DNA from 2 places in the Flavobacterium sp. UW10123 genome. Region 1 is predicted to be linked to the other one. Evidence: riboswitches for the same ligand, from Rfam matches in the RefSeq annotation. Region 1 holds a riboswitch; the other holds the start of a gene.

What was found. A riboswitch is a leader RNA that binds a small molecule or an ion and turns the genes downstream of it on or off. The one in region 1 is predicted to bind S-adenosylmethionine.
Region 2: it holds a riboswitch for S-adenosylmethionine, as region 1 does, so the genes downstream of both, ABXT06_RS03010 (redoxin domain-containing protein) here and ABXT06_RS11115 (homocysteine S-methyltransferase family protein) in region 1, are expected to answer to the same signal.

What each region holds. Positions count from the first base shown of each region.
Region 1 is NZ_JBEWQE010000008.1:193,599-201,061, reverse strand. Features, by position in the region: gene ABXT06_RS11135 (ferredoxin-like domain-containing protein) at 33-2,123, shown strand; gene cobA (uroporphyrinogen-III C-methyltransferase) at 2,116-2,889, shown strand; gene ABXT06_RS11125 (precorrin-2 dehydrogenase/sirohydrochlorin ferrochelatase family protein) at 3,053-3,634, shown strand; gene ABXT06_RS11120 (NAD(P)/FAD-dependent oxidoreductase) at 3,732-4,784, shown strand; SAM riboswitch class I at 5,112-5,227, shown strand; gene ABXT06_RS11115 (homocysteine S-methyltransferase family protein) at 5,558-6,562, shown strand; gene ABXT06_RS11110 (leucine-rich repeat domain-containing protein) at 6,668-7,463, shown strand, end outside.
Region 2 is NZ_JBEWQE010000002.1:153,811-161,273, reverse strand. Features, by position in the region: gene ABXT06_RS03025 (TolC family protein) at 1-121, opposite strand, end outside; gene ABXT06_RS03020 (cupin domain-containing protein) at 447-923, opposite strand; gene ABXT06_RS03015 (aminotransferase class V-fold PLP-dependent enzyme) at 1,182-2,654, opposite strand; gene ABXT06_RS03010 (redoxin domain-containing protein) at 2,831-3,820, opposite strand; SAM riboswitch class I at 4,059-4,159, opposite strand; gene ABXT06_RS03005 (response regulator) at 4,378-4,827, opposite strand; gene ABXT06_RS03000 (PAS domain-containing sensor histidine kinase) at 4,830-7,463, opposite strand, start outside.

The sequences.
Region 1 (7,463 bases):
ACCAACGACTAACAACCAACAACTAAAGAGAAATGGAAAGTTTTAGAACAGAAATAGAAAATCCGGTAGTTCAGAAGGAGATTATCGAATTAGAAAAAAAGATTCACTTATTCCGCGGAGGAAAAATTGATGACGAGCGTTTTCGTAGTCTTCGTCTAGCGCGTGGAATCTACGGTCAGCGTCAGGAAGGCGTTCAGATGATTCGTATCAAATTGCCTTACGGAAAAGTGACAAGTGAGCAATTAGTACGTATCACACAAGTTTCAGATAAATATTCTACAGGACGTTTGCACATTACAACACGTCAGGATATTCAGATTCACTACGTAAGTTTAGACAGAACTCCTGAGCTTTGGGCAGATTTGGCTAAAGACGATATTACACTTCGTGAAGCTTGTGGAAATACCGTGAGAAACATTACAGGAAGCGAATTGGCTGGAGTTGACGTAAACGAACCATTTGATGTTTCGCCTTATGCACACGGACTTTTTCAATATTTGTTAAGAAACCCAATTTGTCAGGAAATGGGACGTAAATTCAAAATTTCGTTCTCCTCTTCAGATGAAGATACTGCTTTGAGTTATTTACACGATTTAGGATTTATTCCGAAAATTAAAGACGGACAAAAAGGTTTCAAAATTATGTTCGGAGGAGGTTTAGGATCTCAGCCAGCACATGCTGAATTACTTTCAGAGTTTGTTCCCGTAAACGAAATTATTCCAACAGCAGAAGGAATCATTCGTATTTTTGATAGATACGGAGAACGTGCAAAGAGAATGAAAGCGCGTATGAAATTCTTAATCAAAGAGATGGGGAAAGATGTTTTCCTTGATTTGGTTGAAAAAGAGAAAAAAGCCATCGCTTTTGAAACATACGAAATAGATACAACCGCTTTTGACGGACCAATTACAGAACCATTATTAGAAGTTCCGCAAGTTACAATCGAAGATACAGAAGCGTATGAAGCGTGGAAAAAATCGAATGTAATCAAACAGAAACAAGACGGTTATTATGCTATTGGAATCAAAGTTTTATTAGGAGACTTTTACACTGACAAAGCGAGATTATTAGCCGATTTAATCAAGAATTACGGAGCAAATGAATTGCGTTTTTCATTGCGTCAAAATATTGTAATACGTCACATAAAAGAAGAGAATCTTCCTTTCTTTTATCAAGAATTAGCGAAGTTGGATTTTGTTCAGCTAGGATATAATTCAGTTGGAGATATTACGGCATGTCCGGGTACTGATACTTGCAACTTGGGGATTGCAAGTAGTACCGGTATTGCAGAAGAATTAGAAAGAGTTTTAAGTGCTGAATATCCTCAGTATTTAAACAACCGCGAAATCGAAATTAAGATTTCTGGCTGTATGAATGCCTGCGGACAACATAACATGTCTGCAATTGGATTCCAAGGAATGTCTATCAACTCAGGAAAACTAGTAGCTCCGGCTTTACAAGTTTTATTGGGAGGAGGAAGATTAGGAAACGGAGCAGGGCGTTTTGCTGATAAAGTAATCAAAATTCCAAGCCGTAGAGGACCAGATGCATTACGAACTATCTTAAATGATTTTGATGCGAATGCAAACGGAGAGAAATTCCTAAACTATTACGATCTAAAAGGTGAAAAGTATTTCTACGAAATCTTAAAACCGTATGCAGATGTGACCAATTTAACAGAAGCTGATTTTGTGGATTGGGGTAACGCAGACAATTACGTAAAAGCAGTTGGAGTTGGAGAATGTGCCGGAGTGGTGATCGATTTAGTGGCGACATTATTGTTTGAAGCTAAAGAGAAATTGATTTTGTCTCAGGAATCTTTCGACGAGAAAAAATGGTCAGATGCTATTTACCATGCTTATGCAGGATTTGTAAACGGAGCAAAAGCTTTGTTATTGGCAGAAAACCAAAAAACAAATCACCACGCAGGAATCGTGGATTTGTTTGATACTGTTTTCATCGAAACTAATAAAATTGAATTAAACTCAACTTTTAAAGATTTGGTTTACCAGATTAATAAAAATGAACCATCTGAAGCTTTCGCTAAAGATTACATTGCACAAGCAACTGTTTTCTTTGATAAAATCGAAACTTTCAGAGCACAGGAATTAGCAAATGCATAATATAAAACCCAAAATAACTTTAGTCGGTGCAGGTCCGGGCGATCCCGATTTACTGACGCTGAAAGCTGTAAAAGCATTGGCTGAAGCTAATGTGGTTTTATACGACGCTTTGGCCAACGAAGAAATTCTGGATTATGCACCAAAAAGTGCCATTAGAATTTTTGTTGGAAAAAGAATCGGAAATCATGCTTACACGCAGGATCAAATCAATCAGCTGATTGTGGATAATGCACTGACATACGGAAACGTAGTGAGATTAAAAGGCGGAGATCCATTTATTTTCGGAAGAGGTGGAGAAGAGATTGATTTTGCAGAAAGCTTCGGAATCGAAACCATCGTAGTTCCGGGAATTTCATCAGTAGTTGCAGTTCCGGCAAGTCAGGGAATTTCGATCACAAAAAGAGGAGTTTCAGAAAGCTTTTGGGCAATTACGGGAACAACTTCAGATAGAAAATTATCTTCAGATGTAGCTTTAGCAGCACAATCATCTGCAACAGTCGTGATTTTGATGGGAATGCACAAATTGCCTCAAATAATCGATTTGTTTCAAAAAGAAGATAGAGGAAATTTGCCTGTTGCAATCATTCAAAACGGAACAACAGCAGAAGAAAAAGTGGGAGTTGGAACTGTAGATTCGATTTTAGAAGTTGTAAAACAAAAAGAATTAGATTCTCCGGCAATTATTGTTTTAGGCGAAGTTGTCCGGGAAAGCAACAAACTAAAAGGATTTTACGAAGAATTTCTATCAAAAGAAGAAATTCGATAGAATTATGTTCCGTTAGGAACATCTCATCGGTAGAAAAAAATAAATGTTTTCACAGTAATAATGTTCCGTTAGGAACATCTGATTGCCACCGATTTTGTAGCGTCAGGTTTTAACCCGAAGTTTGCATTATTAATTGTTCCGTTAGGAACAACATATTGGTAACATGGAACAAAACGAATTATATCCAATATTTCTAAAGCTTCACAATCTAAAGGTACTAATTGTAGGCGGAGGAAATGTAGGTCTGGAAAAGCTTTCTTTCTTGCTTAAGTCAAGTCCGAATGCAAATGTTGAGGTTGTAGCGCCTGATTTTCATTTGGAAATTAAGGTTTTAGCACAAAAACATTCTTCAGTTAAATTAACGGAAGCGAAGTTTAAAAAGAAAATGCTTAAAAAGCGTCATATGGTGATTGCTTGTACAGACAAGTTGGAAGTTAATAAAAGAGTGTACGATTTGGCCAGAAAGCGTTATCTGATTTGCAATATCGCTGATACACCAGATTTATGCGATTATTATTTGGGCGGAATCGTAACAAAAGGAAATGTAAAAATTGCCATTTCTACAAACGGAAAATCGCCAACAACAGCAAAGAGATTGCGTGAATTTTTTGAAGAAGTAATTCCGGAAGATATCAATCAAATGGTTGAAAATCTGAATGAATACCGAAAAACCTTAAAAGGCAATTTTGAAGAAAAGGTAAAAAGAATGAATGAGATAACCTCTTCATTAAAAAATAGAGAGTAAAAAAGTTTCGGAAAGAAATTAATGATAAAAATCATTGAAAGTACAAGGATTTATTCGTTTCTTTGCGTTATTAAGAATGATTATAAACAACAACATAATGATTAAAACAGATATACTTATAATTGGAGCAGGCCCAACAGGATTATTTGCCGTTTTTGAGGCAGGATTGCTAAAATTAAAATGCCACATTTTAGATGCGCTTCCACAACCAGGAGGACAACTATCAGAGTTATATCCAAAAAAGCCAATTTATGATATTCCTGGATTCCCAGAAGTATTAGCTGGAGATTTAGTTGACGGATTAATGGAGCAAATTAAACAATTTGAACCAGGATTTACTTTAGGAGAACGTGCTGAAACAGTTGAAAAACAAGAAGACGGAACATTCATTGTAACCTCAAATAAAGGAACTAAATTCCACGCGCCGGTTATTGCAATCGCTGGAGGATTAGGAAGTTTCGAGCCTCGTAAACCACTTATCGAAGATATCGAGTTTTATGAAGATAAAGGAGTAAAATACTTCATCAAAAATCCTGAGAAATTCAGAGATAAAAGAGTTGTTATTGCAGGAGGAGGAGATTCAGCATTAGACTGGTCGATTTTCTTAGCAAACGTAGCTTCAGAAGTAACTTTAATTCACAGAAGAAACGAATTTAGAGGAGCTTTAGATTCGGTAGAGAAAGTACAGGAATTAAAATCAGCAGGAAAAATCAAATTGATCACTCCGGCAGAAGTTGTTGGAATCAACGGTGCTGAGCATGTTGAGTCATTAGACATCGAAGAAAACGGCGCACACCGTAAAATCGAATGCGATTATTTCATTCCCCTTTTCGGATTAACACCAAAATTAGGTCCAATTGGAGACTGGGGATTAGAAATCGAGAAAAATGCCATTAAAGTAAACAATGCATTAGATTACCAAACTAATATTCCGGGAATCTTCGCTATTGGAGACGTAAACACATACCCAGGAAAATTAAAGTTGATCCTTTGCGGATTCCATGAAGCTACTTTAATGTGCCAAGCTGCTTATTCAATCATCAACCCAGGTAAAAAATACGTATTAAAATATACAACAGTATCTGGAGTAGACGGTTTCGACGGAACTCGTAAAGAGGCTCCAAAAGCGGTTGTAAAAGCGATAGTCTAAGTTGCTGAGATTCTAAGTTTCTAAGATACTAAGGTTTTTATATAGAAAGCTCAAACTTTAAAAGTTTGAGCTTTTGTTTTTTAATCAAATAGTAATCTCAATTTTATTTAAAATATAGCCAGTGGTTTTAACCACGGGAACATAATGAATAGACGCAACGCGTAATCACAATACGTTTCCCGTGGTTGAAATCACGGGCAATATTTGAAAAACAGAAGCTAAAAAACCTTAGAAGCTTAGAAACTTAGAACCTCAGAACCTTAGAAAAAAAACATTTGCAAATCGAATTGCCATTTCATACCTTTGCACTGTTCTTAAAATTATTGTCAGTTATCACGAAAGGCGGAGGGATAGACCCAATGAAACCTTAGCAACCCTTTACCATAAAGAAGGTGCTAAATTCTACTTTTTACTAATTTTCAAGTATTAAAGATAGATAACACAAATACATTACAAGTATTTCTCAAAACTTTTCCAGACAACATACAATATTTACCGAAGCAATTCAGTAGAAGGAGCGAATCATTGGCGCATTTTTGCAGTCAATAGTTCCCGCTTTTCGTTGCAATCTTTTGTTTTTTAAAGAAAAAAACAAAAGGATTTCCACTTCAATCGGGGCTAATGAGCCAGCAATAGTGAGTTTTTGGAATTAAAGTAAAAAAATATCAAAGGCTAAACTCAACAGATTTCCAAAACCTGTCAGGTTTAAATAGAGCCTTCAAAATTATAATTAAAAAAAGCTTTGTGCCTTAGTGCCTTAGCGGCAAAAGAATATGGCAATTACGATAAAAGAAGCAATAAAAAAAAATATCCTAATCCTTGACGGAGCAATGGGAACAATGTTGCAACGCTATAATTTCTCAGAAGAAGATTTCAGAGGAGAGCGTTTCAAAGATTTTCCGCATCCGTTAAAAGGAAACAACGATTTACTATCCCTAACACAACCACAAGCAATCCGCGATGTACATGCCGCTTATTTTGAAGCAGGCGCTGACATCGTAGAAACCAATACCTTCTCTGGAACGACAATCGGTATGGCCGATTATCACATGGAAGATTTGGTTTACGAGTTAAACTATGAATCGGCAAAAATCGCAAGACAAGTAGCCGATGAGTTTACTGCAAAAAATCCAGACAAACCTCGTTTTGTAGCCGGTTCAATCGGCCCGACAAACCGTACAGCAAGTATGTCACCAGATGTAAACGATCCAGGTTACAGAGCCGTAACGTTTGACGATTTAAGAATAGCCTACAAAGAACAAGTGGAAGCGTTAATGGACGGTGGATGTGATTTACTTTTAGTAGAAACGATTTTCGATACATTAAATGCAAAAGCAGCACTTTTTGCCATCGAAGAAGTAAAAGAAGAACGCAATCTGGATATTCCAATTATGGTTTCAGGAACCATTACAGATGCTTCAGGAAGAACACTTTCTGGACAAACTGTTGAAGCGTTTTTGATTTCAGTTTCACATATTCCGTTATTGAGTGTAGGATTCAATTGCGCTCTTGGAGCCGATTTGCTGAAACCCTATTTAAAAACATTAGCGCACAATACAAGCTTTAATGTTTCGGCGCATCCAAACGCAGGATTACCAAATGCTTTCGGACAATACGACGAAACTCCAGAACAAACTCAAGCATTCATTAAAGAATATTTAGAAGATAATTTAATCAATATCATTGGCGGTTGTTGCGGAACAACTCCAGATCATATTCGATTAATGGCTGAGGTTGCGAAAGATTATAAGCCGAGAGTTCCTTCCGCGGTAATGTAATTATAAATGAGAAAAGATTGTTGTAAATTTTTGTTGGTGTTTAGGAGAATTTGAATTTATTTCACTCACAATTACAATGAAAAATAAAATACTAGCTATTACACTATGAATATTAAAAGTTACTTTGTTGGATGGTTAACTTGTTTAAGTTTGATTTTTTTGAGTTGTTCCAATTCTGATGATGATTCTAAGAACATCATTTCTGATAAAAATTGCACTCAAATAGTAAATATTCCAGATGCAAATTTTAAAGCGAAATTATTATCTGCTACTGCAGACTTAAATAATGTTGTGGCTTCCAATTTAGAAGGTTTTGTAACTAAAATTGATGCAAATAATGATGGGATTATTCAAGTTTGTGAAGCTGAAAACATTAGTGAACTGACTGTTGATAATTCAAATATTAGTTCATTGGAAGGCTTGCTTGCTTTTCGAAATCTTAAATACTTATCTATTAGAAGTAATAAGGTTAAAGTGTTAGATGTTTCAAGTCTAAAAAAACTCCATACAGTATATTGTGAATATAATAATATCAGTAATATAAATGTACAAGGTTTGACTAACTTAAAATTTCTTTGGTGTAGTCAAAATGAATTAACTGCTTTAAATTTAAGTTCATTGCCGTTACTTGAATCTGTGTATTTTGAATCAAATAAAATTAGCAGTTTCAACATTGAAAACTCAAATAAAATTAGTGATCTAAGAGGTTCATATAATTTATTGACTACTTTAACAATTGGACATTTAAAAAATTTAAGTTACTTATATATATCTTATAATTTATTGACTTCTTTGGATGCTAATAATTTAAAAAATCTAAGTTCGTTGCAGTGTTCTAATAATAAGATAACCTTTTTGAATGTTTCAAATTGTATTAGTTTAATGGATATTTATTGTGATA
Region 2 (7,463 bases), on a different contig from region 1:
TTATTTTTTTTGCAGATGCAAGACTGCTGGTATCCTGCTGTGCAAAATTGAAGTTACAGCAGCACAATAAGACAAGAGTCAGATGTTTTAAATTTAAAACTCTAAATTGCCAATAACACATCCGATTATATTGATTTAATTTTTCATTTTTGGGAATCTGTAATCAATATTCTTCAACAAGCCTTTTGGTAAAACTTGAAATCTTTCTTAAAAAAAGTCACGGCGTAAACTCTGAAATTGTTTTTTGCAATAATTATTCTGACAATAAATTTAAACAATTATTATTCAACACTTTATAGTACAAATACTCAAATTTGTTTCATTTTATAAATTGGAACAATTTTGAATGGTTTAAAGCTTATTTTAAACCAAAAAAAATTGCAACAATCAGATGGATCATTGCAATTTTAGAAAGAAATCAAAATATAATTATCGGCGTATAAGTATTATTTTTCTGTTTTCGCTGCGTCAAGTAAAACCGCCAATTGAATACATGGCGAATTGGATCGATTGCTCCACGCATGATTGGTTCCGCGCTGAATGACAATATCTCCAGCTTGCAGTAAAGTTTCTTCTTCATCGACAATCAGGTAAATTTCACCCGAAATAATGATAATATAATCTAAAGTATCGGTCTGATGCATCAACGGATGCGGTTCTCCTTCTAAAGCTATCACTCCCAAATCTCTGTCGGGCGGAATCTGGACATAACGAAAATAACTTCCGTTTTTTGGCGTATTTGGAAAAGCGGTATTTTCTATAATTTTTTCTTCAAATTTTGCTGGAGTCGAATCTGTTGACCAGATATCTGATATGATTAATCCTTGAAAATGCTCCGATACATTCGTTACAATTTCATCTTGTTCTATAATTGATTTTCCGTTTCGTAAGCCTGTTACAATTCTTCTGGGTATTGTTCTCATTCTTTAATTTTATTTTGGCAAAAAACACAATTCATTCCGTTAGGAATGTCGCATTGGTAGAATCAAATTTCAACGCACATTTTTACGTTCCGTAGGAACGTTTGATTAACATCATCGATACCTAATTCGATTGTACAGGTGTCCCTACAGGACACAACGTAAAACGATACCATTTTTTCTACCAATCAAATATCCCTACGGAATATTGTCTCATTTGAAACCTAACAGGTTTTGAAAACCTGTTAGGTTTACTACTAACTAATCTAACTTAAACCATTCATTTACTTCTCTTGCGATGGTATCTTTAATTTCGAGATTTTCAAATTCATTTGAAACCGAATTATATACATAATCTTTTTTCCACTTTTTATAATTCGAAGCCACTTTTTCAATCGCATCGCAGATATAAAAAAGTTCTTCATTGGTTGTAATTGGATGCAGTGACAAACGTACCCAACCTGGTTTATTGGTCTGATTTCGCTGCAATAATTCATTTGTAATTTCTGCCGATTTCTTTTCGTTGATATTAAACAGATAATGCGCATAAGTACTCGCACACGACCAACCTCCACGAACCTGAATTCCGAAACGGTCATTTAAAAGTCTCACAATCAGATTATAGTGAATATCTTCAATCACAAACGAAACACAGCCAATCCGTTCTGTCGTTAAATCTCCCAAAATAGATAATCCTTGTACTTTTTGCAGTCTTGAAAAACAAAGATCAAGCAGTTCTTTTTCTCTTTCTCTAATTTTCCCGACACCCATTTGTTCTTTTAATTCTAAAGCCAATGCCGTCCTAATAACTTGCAAGAATCCTGGAGTTCCACCATCTTCTCTAACTTCTATCACATCGCTGTAACAATATTTTCCTAACGGATTCGTCCATTTTACATTTCCTCCGCCTGGATTATCTGGAAAATCAGATTGGTATAATTTTTCATTGAAAACCAGAATACCGCAAGTTCCCGGACCTCCTAAAAATTTATGCGGAGAAAAGAAAATCGCATCCAATTGTTCTTCTGGATCTTTTGGATGCATATCGATTTTGACATAAGGTGCCGAAGCTGCAAAATCTACAAAACAGAGTCCGCCGTTTTGATGCATGATTTTGGCCAATTTGTGATATGGCGTAATAATTCCTGTAACATTCGAACAAGCCGTAAACGAACCTATTTTTAAGCTTCGGTCTGCATATTTTTTAATTGCTGACGAAAGTACTTTTGGATCAACTAAATTATTTTCATCTGGTGGCAGAATAACTACTTCTGCATTTGTTTCATACCACGAAACTTGATTGGAATGATGCTCCATGTGTGTTATAAAAACCACAGGTCTATCTTCTTCAGAGTTTGTTCGAAGCGCCATAATACGCTGCAATTTGGATAATGCTGCAGTCATCCCGCTTCCGGTAGTTACCAAAACATCCGATTCGTTGGCGTTAACTGATTTTTTTATAATATCTCTTGCATGCTGATAGGCATAAGTAGAGGTTTTTCCTGTCTGACTTGAAAGTGAATGCGTATTGGCAATCATTGGACCAATTTTATTGAGCATTATATCTTCAATCGGGGCGTATAATCTTCCGCTGGCAACCCAGTCTGCATAGACTAGATTCTGTTCTCCGCAAACCGATTCGAAAGTATGATCAATTCCTACGGTGTTCTCTCTAAATTTAGAAAAGTGACACTCAGGTTCTGTTGGTTTTGTTGTTGGCTCAATAGCATTCATATCCTTATCATTTTAAATTAAATTATACTGTTTAAGTAAACTTTACCACACTATTTGTCATTCCGAGGAACGAGGAATCTCCGTCCTATATTCCGCAAAAAATTAACTCCCTTCTTTGAGGAGTTTCTTGCGGAGATCTTTCCTTCGTCAGGATGACAAGATTGGGTATTTTTTTATCAAATTTTATTTTCTAAAAGTCTTTTCAATGTAGATTGCAATTCTTCTCCGTGCAGGTTTTTTGCAACGATTATTCCTTTAGAATCAATTAAATAATTACCTGGAATGGCTCTTACACCATATAATTTTGCAACAGCACTGTTCCAGAAAAGCAAATCAGAAACTTGTGTCCAGGTTAAATTATCGTCTTTAATTCCTTTAATCCAGTTTTCTTTCTTTTTATCAAGAGAGATTGCCACAATGTTGAATCCTTTGTCGTGAAATTCTTTGTAAGCCGCAACAATATTCGGATTCTCTTTTCGGCAAGGACCGCACCATGAAGCCCAGAAATCTACCAAAGTATAGCCTTTCAAATTGTCATAAAGGCGAACTGGCTTTCCATCAGGATCATTTGCTGTAAAATCTGGGGCTTTTTTACCTACCGCTAATCCGTCTAAAACAATAGCCAGTTCTTTTAATTCTTTCACATAAGTGGTATTTTGAAGGCTTTTATCCAACAAAGCAATATTTTGTGTAATCTGTTCAGGTGTTAATCTGTACGACCAGTTTCTGTATAGAACATAAGCAGAAACAATAGATTTTGGGTTTTCTGTTATGAACTTACTGATTTCTACATCTTTGCTCTTTTTATAGGTTTCAAACAAATCCTGAGAAGCAGAACCTTCAACCACAGAAGCGGTATAATATTTCTTCGGACTTAGTTTTACTGTAATAGGATCTTTCTCAAGGAAAATATACAATGGTGAACTTTGCGTATTTACGCTCAATCCGTACAATTCTGGCGTTTTTACTTTTGTTTTAAAACTAAAATTTCCATCTTTTACTTTTGCCGAATCAATCGTAGTAAACATTTTATTGTGAAACTTCTGCAAATAAACATATTGCGCTACAGTGTCGACAACTGTTCCTTTTAATTGTAAATTATTTTCCTGTGCCTGAATTTGAAAGGCTCCAAGAAACAAAGCAAAACCTAATAGTATTTTTTTCATTTTATTTTTAGTTTTAAGATTAGACAAAAGAATTTCAGGCCAATGCCAAAAGCATTAGCATTATTGCTATTTTATAAAGGGAATCTGGGATAAACTACTGTTTTCGCATTCAGAAAAAAGCAAAGCTGTTTTCTTCAAAAATGGAATTCAAAAGTTCATAACCGGCGTAAAAAATTGATTCTGCTTTCATAATAAAGATTTTATTGGATGAACTTAAACAGATTTACGGATGAAATCTTTCTTATCTGCCCGCATACAGCGGAAGGATTTAGCACCTTATTCGGCAACAGGTTGCTAAGACTTCAATGGGCCTATTCCCTCAGTCTTTCTGGATAAGTATCATTTTATAATTTTTCTGACACAAATATATATTAATTCTATCTAATTAGTCAAGTTTTAAATGTACTTTTTAAAATTTTATTTCACAAAACACATTTCACAAAACATAAACGTATAAAATACAGTATAATAGAATAAAATAATATTTTTATATCATACTTTTTACAACAAAAATTAATACGTATTCTTGCTCAAAAAAGGCAAAAACAAAATTGTTATTAAAGAAAAACGTGCAGGTATTTGTTTTTTTCCAGATTTGGAAGAGCTTCCGTTAATCCTTTTTCGAGATTTGATGTAATTAACCCCAGCATTTCTTTTAGGTCATTAAAACTATTTGGTTTTACAAAATAACAGGCTGCGCCAAGATTTGCGGCAGCTTCCATATCATTTTTATGTGAAGAAGTAGAAATCATAATTACAGGAATGTTTTTATAACGTTCTTCCATTTTTAACTGTCTCAAACATTCCCAGCCATTCATTATTGGCATATTTAAATCCAGAAACACCACCCCAGGATTTTTATCTTGATTTTTTAGCATTTTCAATGCTTCATCACCATTTTCTGCACAATGACAAATAATATTTTGGTCTATATCGGCCAAAGCTTCGCAAAACATTTCTGCGTCATCTTGGTCATCATCGGCTAATAATATTATTTTATTACTCATAATTAAATGTCTTGTTCTTTTTGCTCAAATGGCAGCGTAATGCTAAAAATTGCTCCTTTATCAGCGATTCCTGTTGCGGTAATGCTTCCGCCATGACGTTCTGCAATTTTTTTACAAAGAGATAATCCTAAACCTGTTCCTTCATAACGGTCTTTAGAATTTAAGCGGGTGAAGGTTTCAAAAATGCGTCCAGTCTGATCCAGATCGAACCCGATTCCGTTATCTTCTACCATAATTGTGGCCTTTCTTTTACCGTCTTCGAAATGCTCTTTTGCACTAATTGTAATCTGTGGCGGAACATTTTCTCTAGCAAATTTAATAGAATTATTTATCAGATTATAAAACAGTTGATAAAGCAACACAGAAGCTCCTTCAATAATGGGAAGTTCTTTATAATAAATATTTCCATCTGTTTGTTGAAGCGCAATTTCAAGATCGGTTTCTATATTTTTAATGACTTCATTAAGATCTACTATTGTTGCTTTTTGCGAATCGGCGTTGATTTTAGAATACGCCAACACTCCGTCAATCATATTAAACATACGATCTGCCGCGACATGAATTCTTTCAATATATCTCGATGCCGATTCGTCTAACTGATTTTCAAGATGATCTTCTAAACGGCTTACAAATGTCTTTATTTTTCTAACGGGTTCTTTTAAATCGTGCGAAGCAACATGGGCAAATTGCTGTAAATCGTCATTAGAGCGCTGCAATTCTTTGGTACGGTCTGCCACTAAAATTTCCAGTTTTTCGGTATTTGATTTTTGTTCATGAATATCTGTGCAAGTTCCAAACCAATTGGTTATAATACCTTCTTTATCTCTAATGGGAAGCGCTTTACTCAGAAACCAGCGATATTCTCCTGTACTTCCATTTTTTAAGCGAAATTCTATTTGATACGAAGAACCCGCATGAACACTTTGATACCAAGTTTTTAAAACCGTAGAAACATCGTCTGGATACAGTGTCGGAACCCAGCTCGAATCGCCAAATTCGTGTTCATTAAAGCCTGTATATTCATACCATCTGCTGTTATAATAATCTATAAATCCGTCTTGTTTGGCAGTCCAGATAATTTGCGGAACCAAATCTGCAAGCTGTCTAAATTTCTCCTCACTTTCTGCAATAACGTTTTGAAGTTCTTTTTGCGAAGTAATATCACTAGAAGCGCCAAACCATTCTACAATCTTTTCTTTTTCATCTAATATTGGAACTACTCTAGAGAAAACCCATCTAACAGAATCATCATCATTTACGATTTTGTGTTCCATTTCAAAAATGCTTTTCTCCACGATAGATTTAGAAATAAGATGAACAGCCTGCTGCAAATCACTCGGATGGACAAACTTATCCAGCCAATTGACACCATGCCCTTTGGAACTAGAAAGTCTTCCGCCACCTTCAAGACTGTGCATAATCATCCAATCGGCATCCATACGGTACACCATATCAGATGATGCATTGATTAAAGCCTTAAAACGGTTTTCGCTTTTTTCCATTTTCTGGCGGGCTACAACCTGTTCTGTCACTTCAACAGCAACTTGTATCATTCCCGTTATCTGTCCTTCTTCTATTAACGGACGATAGGCCAGATTATAATAATAGTTTTTTAATTCTCCAGTACGGTTGTGCGGTACAAGAACCTCACTTTGGTCAAAAGGAATTCCTTCGTTATAGACCTTTAAAACCTGTTCCCAAACATATTGCCCTTCAAGTTCTGGCAATACATCAATCAATCGCATGCCAATAATTTCTTCGCCACGGCCTATCATTTGGAGCATATGTTTATTTATCTGCTCAATAATTAGATCGTCTCCCCTTAGCACTAAAGTCGGAGCCGGCGTCTGATGAATCATTTTGCGGAAACGTTTTTCGCTTTGCTGCAACCTTTCTTCGGCTTGTTTACTTTCTGTAATATCTCTTGTTGTTCCAACTACAAGCTTAACTTCTCTATTTTCATTAAATACTGGAACAAATATATAGTCGTAAATTCTTCTTCCGAGTTCTGCATGAGGAAAAGAAACTGTTCCTCTAATCGATCTTTTTTCTGCAACTACAGTATCTATTTCCTGTTCGTGCATTTCGGCATGCCAATCTTCATAACCATTTTCTCTTAATCCACGCCCGATAGCATCTTCTGCCGATTTCCCCCACATTGTTAATAATGCTTTGTTGGCGTAAGTGAATTTATAATCCAAATCAAATACATAAACTAGATCTGGAGTTCCGTTTACTATAGAATTGTATAATATTTTTTGTTTTTCTGCATCAATCAATGCATTATTCAGAATGGTTTCGGCGTGTTTCTTTTCGGTAATATCTTCCATTGTTACCACCAATAGTTCATCTTGTAAAACAGCAGTAAATTTCAAACAGTGTCTTCCTGTTTCATCCTCATACCATTGTTCAAAATTGGCTGTAATTCCTGTTTCTACAGTTTCAATAAACTTTTCGAGAAAAGCAGTCGCTTTTATTTTAGAAAAAACTTTGCTGAATCTTTTGCCTTTGTAGTCTTCATCATTGATCCAGTTTATTATATAACTGTTAAACAACAATATAGAAAAATCTTCGATCCTATTTTTGCTATTGCGCAAAGATTTTAAAACTGCAATACCATTTGGCGCAGCATTAAA